3 regions of the Streptomyces sp. NPDC007907 genome follow, and region 1 is predicted to be linked to each of the others. Evidence: riboswitches for the same ligand, from Rfam matches in the RefSeq annotation. Region 1 holds a riboswitch; each other region holds the start of a gene.
What was found. A riboswitch is a leader RNA that binds a small molecule or an ion and turns the genes downstream of it on or off. The one in region 1 is predicted to bind thiamine pyrophosphate.
Positions count from the first base shown of each region.

Region 1 (2,256 bases):
GTCGGACTGGGCGAGCACCTCCCCGATCCGCCCGAGGTGCCAGACCCCGTCGGCCTTCAGACCCCGCGCGACGATCGCGGCGACGGGGTAGGCGAAGAAGACGGCGAAGAACGCGACGGGCACGGCCAGCAGTCCGAGCCGCGCCGCGCTCCCGCGCCTGGTGCGGGCTACTTCAGTACGAGTGACGTCCACGACTTGACCCACTGGTCGCGGTGGTCGGCGATCTTCGCCGGGTCCATGGTCTCCGGGTCCTTCGCCTGCGGCCCGTACTTCACGAACTCCGGCGGCACCTGGGCGCCCTCGGTCACCGGGTACACGAACATGTTGAGCGGCATGTCCTCCTGGAACTTCCTGCTGACCAGGAAGTCGAGGAAGGCCTTGCCGCCCTTGGCGTTCTTGGCGTGGGCGAGCAGCCCCGCGTACTCGACCTGCCGGAAGCAGGTGCCCTCGGCGACACCGGTCGGGGCCGTGCTCGGCTTCGGGTCGGCGTAGGCGACCTCGGCGGGCGGCGAGGAGGCGTACGACACGACGAGCGGCCGGTCACCCTTGGCCTTCCTGCCGCTGGAGGAGCCGGAGAACTCCTGGTTGTAGGCCTGCTCCCAGCCATCGACGACCTTCACGCCGTTGGCCTCGAGCTTCTTCCAGTAGCCCTCCCAGCCCGTGTCGCCGTACGCGGCGGCGGTGCCGAGCAGGAAGCCGAGCCCGGGCGAGGAGGCGGAGGCGTTCTCGGTGACGAGCAGGTTCTTGTACTGCGGCTTGACCAGGTCGTCGAAGGTGCGCGGCGGCTGGAGCTTGTGGTCGGCGAAGTACTTCTTGTCGTAGTTGACGCAGATGTCGCCGGTGTCGACGGGTGTGACGCGGTGCTGCTTCTGATCGACCCGGTACTCGGCCTTGATCCGGTCGGACCCCTTGGCCTCGTACGACTGGAACAGGTCGTTGTCGAGGGCGCGGGACAGCAGGGTGTTGTCGACGCCGAAGAAGACGTCGCCCTGCGGGTTGTCCTTGGTCAGGATGGCCTTGTTCACGGCCTGGCCGGCGTCGCCGTCCCTCAGGACGTTCACCTTGTAGCCGGACTGCTTCTCGAAGGCCGCGATGACGTCCTCGGACGCGGCCCACGAGTCGTGGCTGACGAGGGTCACGGTCCTGGGGTCGCCGGACCCCTGGCCGCCGTCGGACGAACCGCAGGCGGCGAGCGTGCCGACCAGGCCGAGCCCGACGACCGCCGCCGTCATCCGCTTCTTGTTGGTGCTCACTGGATTCCTCCTGGAGGACCAGGAGAAGACGCGGCCCTGCCCGGGACTCCGGGTCCCGGGCAGGGCGCAACAGCTCGAGTGGTGACCGATCTCCCTACCCAGAATGACCTGGGCCAGGTTCGGAGGGTCTGCGGCCGTGTGCCGCACTCTCAGCGCTGTGGCGCTCCCCTGTCGGAATATGCAGGTGTGGATGTGCAGGTGCCTCTATGAAGCTGTACTGACGACGGTCAGACTACCGTTCGGTGGCGGCGAGCTGACCACACGCCCCGTCGATCTCCTGACCACGGGTGTCCCGGATCGTCACCGGCACACCATGGGCGGCGATGGCCTCCACGAACGCCTTCTCGTCCTCGGGCCGCGAGGCGGTCCACTTCGACCCGGGCGTCGGGTTCAGCGGGATCAGGTTGACGTGCACGGGCTTGCCCTTGAGCAGCCGCCCGAGCCGGTCACCGCGCCAGGCCTGGTCGTTGATGTCCCGGATCAGCGCGTACTCGATGGACAGCCGGCGGCCGGACTTGGCGCTGTACTCGAACCCGGCGTCGAGCACCTCACGCACCTTCCACCGGGTGTTCACCGGGACGAGGGTGTCGCGCAGCTCGTCGTCCGGGGCGTGCAGGGAGATCGCCAGCCGGCACTTGAAGCCCTCGTCGGCGAACCGGTGGATGGCCGGGACGAGTCCGACCGTCGAGACGGTGATGCCCCGCTGGGACAGGCCGAGGCCGTCGGGCTCGGGGTCGGTGAGCCGCCGGATGGACCCGATGACCCGGTTGTAGTTCGCGAGGGGCTCGCCCATGCCCATGAAGACGATGTTGCTGAGCCGGGCCGGTCCGCCGGGGACCTCCCCGTCCCGCAGGGCCCGCATGCCGTCGACGATCTGGTGCACGATCTCGGCGGTGGACAGATTGCGGTCCAGCCCGGCCTGCCCGGTCGCGCAGAACGGGCAGTTCATCCCGCAGCCGGCCTGCGAGCTGATGCACATGGTCACCCGGTCCGGGTAGCGCAT
Region 1 is NZ_JBIBKR010000001.1:80,089-82,344, forward strand. Features, by position in the region: gene ACFZDI_RS00340 (iron ABC transporter permease) at 1-129, opposite strand, end outside; gene ACFZDI_RS00345 (thiamine ABC transporter substrate-binding protein) at 168-1,232, opposite strand; TPP riboswitch at 1,327-1,433, opposite strand; gene rlmN (23S rRNA (adenine(2503)-C(2))-methyltransferase RlmN) at 1,486-2,256, opposite strand, start outside.

Region 2 (2,256 bases), on a different contig from region 1:
GTGCGTGCGCAGGTCCGCCCCCGCGTCGGCGTACCAGCCGGACATCGGGGCGGCGACCTCCGCGGGCAGCGCCCCGGCGAGCGGGCGTTCCGCGGCCTCCACGACGGTCACCGCGCAGCCCGCCTCGCGGGCGGCCGTGGCGAACTCCGCGCCGATCCAGCCCGCGCCGACGACCACGATGTCGTGCTGGCGGGCCAGTACGGGCCGCAGCCGCTCGGCGTCGTCCAGGGTGCGCAGCAGATGCACGCCCGGCACGCCCTCGGTGCCGGGCAGCCGGACGGGTTCCGCGCCGGTCGCGACGACCAGGACGTCGTACGGCACGGGCCCGTCCTCGGTGTCCAGCTCGTGGTCGGCGGGGCGCAGGCCCAGCACCTCGCAGCCGAGCCGCAGTTCGATGCCGAGGGCTTCGAAGTCGACGTCGAAGGCGGAGCCCTCGGACTTGCCGAGCAGGACGGCCTTGGACAACGGGGGCCGGTCGTAGGGCTGGTGGGGCTCGGCGCCGATGAGGATCACGTCACCGGTGAAGCCCTGCTCGCGCAGCGCGACGGCGGTCTGCACCCCGGCCATGCCCGCACCCGCCACGACGACGCGCCGCGGCGCGGACGAACCTGGTTCCTGCGTCTGCTCGCTCACCTGATCACCATAGACACCTGACGTTTTGTCAGTCAGTGCTCATGCGCCGTGACCTGCTCCACAACGCTCGTGCCGTTGCCCCGCTGGGACTCCCACTCCCAGGTCTCCTCCAGCCGCACCCGCCCGTCGGGCAGCTCCACGACCGAGGAGACGCAGTGCCCGGAGGACGTGGTGCCGTCCTGCTTGAGCTGGACGTACCGGAAGTCCAGCCGGTCACCTTCCCGGGTACCCACGAGGTGCCCGCGTACGACGTCGCCGCCGGTGTACTCGGCCCAGATCTCGCCCCGCCGCTCGTGGTACGTGAACCGGGTGCGGGTGCCCACCTGGCCCGGGGCCTGGTCGGCGACCGGGGCGAGGACGAGACCGTCGAGGGATCGGGCCATGGGACGAGGCTCCCTTACTGCGGGACAGGGCATCGGGCTAGGGTGGCCAACGTAAAGCACTCGCGGGAGCCCGGACGCACCGGGCTGAGAGGGAGGCTGGCGGCCTCCGACCGTACGAACCTGATCCGGGTCATGCCGGCGAAGGGAGGGGCTGGACGCCCATGTCGCCTACGTCCACATCCACGTCCGCGTCGTCAGACGTCCTGGTCATCGGGGGCGGGATCATCGGCCTGGTCACGGCCTGGCGGGCCGCGCAACGCGGGCTCGCCACGGCCGTCGTGGACCCCGAGCCGGGCGGCGGAGCCGCAGAGGTGGCCGCCGGGATGCTGGCCGCCGTCACGGAACTGCACTACGGCGAGCAGACCCTGCTCGGCCTGAACCTCGCCTCCGCCCGCCGCTACCCGGACTTCGCCGCCGAGCTCACCGAGCTGACCGGCCGTGACCTCGGCTACCGCCGCTGCGGCACGCTCGCCGTGGCGCTGGACGCTGACGACCGGGCCCACCTGCGCGAACTGCACGCCCTGCAGCAGCAGTCGGGGCTGGAGTCGCAGTGGCTGTCGGGGCGCGAGTGCCGGCGCCTGGAGCCGATGCTCGCGCCGGGGGTGCGCGGGGGGCTGCGGGTCGACGGCGATCACCAGATCGACCCCCGGCGGCTGGCCGGGGCGCTGGTCGCCGCGTGCGAGCGGACCGGCGTGGTCTTCCACCGCACGTGGGCGGAGCGGCTGGCCGTCGTCCGGGACCGGGCCGCGGGCGCCGTCCTGGCCGACGGGACCGAGGCGGCCGCCGGGCAGGTGGTGCTCGCCGGGGGCAGCCTGAGCGGGCGGCTCGCGGGCGTCCCGGAGGACGTGCTGCCCCCCGTGCGGCCGGTGAAGGGGCAGGTCCTGCGGCTGACCATGCCGCGGCGGCACGGGCCGTTCCTGAGCCGGACCGTGCGCGCCGTCGTGCGCGGCAGCCACGTCTACCTGGTGCCTCGGGCGAGCGGCGAGCTGGTCGTCGGGGCGACCAGCGAGGAGCTGGGCTGGGACACCACCGTGACCGCGGGTGGTGTGTACGAGCTGCTGCGGGACGCGCACGAGCTGGTCCCGGGCATCACCGAGCTGCCGCTCACCGAGACCCGGGCCGGTCTTCGGCCCGGCTCCCCCGACAACGCGCCCCTGCTCGGCCCGACCGGTCTGGACGGCCTGCTGCTGGCCACCGGCCACTACCGCAACGGCGTCCTGCTCACACCCGTGACCGGCGA
Region 2 is NZ_JBIBKR010000007.1:375,234-377,489, forward strand. Features, by position in the region: gene ACFZDI_RS28955 (FAD-dependent oxidoreductase) at 1-633, opposite strand, end outside; gene ACFZDI_RS28960 (hypothetical protein) at 666-1,016, opposite strand; TPP riboswitch at 1,069-1,180, shown strand; gene thiO (glycine oxidase ThiO) at 1,178-2,256, shown strand, end outside.
Region 2: linked by a shared signal. The riboswitch ahead of thiO (glycine oxidase ThiO) and the one ahead of ACFZDI_RS00345 (thiamine ABC transporter substrate-binding protein) in region 1 are both predicted to bind thiamine pyrophosphate.

Region 3 (2,256 bases), on a different contig from region 1:
ATGGTTTGTACGTGGAAACGCTTGGCGATCCGGTTGAGTTCCCCGAGCGTCCTCAACTCCGCGAACTGTGCCTCGTCATTGGCGTCCGCGATCGAGCCGGGCCGGAGGCCGTCGCCGAGCGAGTACGTGACGTCGTAGGCCGCGAGGATCTCGCAGAGCTCCTCGAAGTTCTCGTACAGGAACGACTCCTTGTGGTGCGCGAGGCACCAAGCGGCCATGATCGAGCCGCCGCGGGAGACGATGCCGGTCTTGCGGTTCGCCGTCAACGGCACGTAGGCCAGGCGCACTCCCGCGTGGACCGTCATGTAGTCCACGCCCTGCTCGGCCTGTTCGATGACCGTGTCCTTGTAGATCTCCCAGGTCAGCTCCTCGGCCCGGCCGTCGACCTTCTCCAGTGCCTGGTAGAGCGGCACCGTGCCGATGGGCACGGGGGAGTTGCGCAGCACCCACTCGCGCGTGGTGTGGATGTTGCGGCCGGTGGACAGGTCCATGACCGTGTCGGCGCCCCAGCGGGTCGCCCAGGTCATCTTCTCGACCTCCTCCTCGATGGAGGACGTCACCGCCGAGTTGCCGATGTTGGCGTTGACCTTCACCAGGAACCGCTTGCCGATGATCATCGGCTCGATCTCCGGGTGGTTGACGTTGGCCGGCAGCACGGCCCGGCCTGCGGCGATCTCGTCGCGCACGACCTCGGGCGAGACGTTCTCCCGGATGGCCACGTACTCCATCTCGGGCGTGATCTCGCCGCGGCGGGCGTACGCGAGCTGGGTGACCGCCTCGCCGTTCCTGCCGCGGCGCGGCTGGCGGGGCCGGCCGGGGAAGACCGCGTCCAGATTGCGGAGACCGCCGCGGGGCGAGGTGTGCTTGATGCCGTCGTCCTCGGGACGGACGGGGCGGCCCGCGTACTCCTCGGTGTCGCCGCGGGCGATGATCCAGTTCTCGCGCAGTGGCGACAGGCCCCTGCGGACGTCGGTGTCGACGAGTGGATCGGTGTAAGGGCCTGACGTGTCGTACAGCGTGACCGCCTGGCCGTTGGTGAGGTGCACCTGACGAACCGGCACGCGCAGGTCGGGGCGGGTGCCCTCGATGTACGCCTTGTGCCAGCCGATGGACTTCCCGGCCTCCTCGGACGTCTCGTCCTGAACGGAGGCAGGCGTGCGTGCGTCCTTGTCGGTCATGAGACCTACTCCCTACGCCGGCATTACCCGGTAACAGGTTCGGCGGTCGACGCAGCGGTTTCCGTCCGGCGATGCTTCGTGTGAAACATCACTCGACTCCGGCGATGTTTCATGTGAAACATCGCTGGGACGGAGGTCAGCGCCCTCTCAGCCCGGTGCTCCGAGCTCCCGCGTGTACAAAAGGTGCCCCCACGCTAGCGGCAATTCTGGCGCGGTGAACAGAGGGCCCCCCTCGTTCTTGCGATGATCGGGCGGTGACCACGACGCAGCGTCCCTCCTACCCCTCGCCCGAGCCGCCCCGCGGATCCGGCGCCGGAAACGGCAACGGCCGTGGTGACGGTCCAGGTGAGGGCCATGATTTCGTCGGCGGGTCCGGACAGGGTCCGGCCGAGCCGCAGCAGCCGCGCGGACCGCAGGGGCAGGGCGTGACGCAGCCCCCGGCCCCGAGACGGGCCCCCCAGTACGGGTACGGGCAGGACGCGGGCTTCGGCCCCCAGGACCGCGGTGAGTACGGGCGGGGGCCCGGTCAGGGCCACGCTGCCGGGCACGGCCCGGGACCCGCCGGAGGGCAGGGTCCCGGCCACGACGGAGGCGGCGGACCGGGGCACGGTCATGGCGGAGACGGTGGACCGGGGCACGGAGACGGCGGCCACGGGCACGGACACGGAGGAGACGGCGGCCACGGACACGGTCACGGCCCGGGTGGCGGGCACGGGCACTCCCACAGTCATGGCCCGGCCACCCCCGTCTCCCTGCACCTGCGCAAGGTCATCGCGGCGATCCTGATCCCGTTCGCCGCCGCCGTCCTGGTCGGTCTCGCCGTGCTGTGGCCGGGCGGAGCCCCTGGGCACGAGCGCACCGGCGTCGGTTTCGACCGGCAGACGCAGGACGCCACCGTCACCAAGGTGGTCGAGGTGAGCTGCAAGGAGGCCGGCGCTTCGGGCGTTCCACCGACCGGCGACACGTCCACCGCCGAGGGCTCCTCCGCGGTGCAGGAGGAGAAGGGCACCTGCAAGCGGGCGACCATCCGGGTCGACACCGGCGACGACAAGGGCCGTACCTTCACCGAGATCGTCCA
Region 3 is NZ_JBIBKR010000005.1:580,165-582,420, reverse strand. Features, by position in the region: gene thiC (phosphomethylpyrimidine synthase ThiC) at 1-1,178, opposite strand, end outside; TPP riboswitch at 1,171-1,360, opposite strand; gene ACFZDI_RS23450 (YibE/F family protein) at 1,433-2,256, shown strand, end outside.
Region 3: linked by a shared signal. The riboswitch ahead of thiC (phosphomethylpyrimidine synthase ThiC) and the one ahead of ACFZDI_RS00345 (thiamine ABC transporter substrate-binding protein) in region 1 are both predicted to bind thiamine pyrophosphate.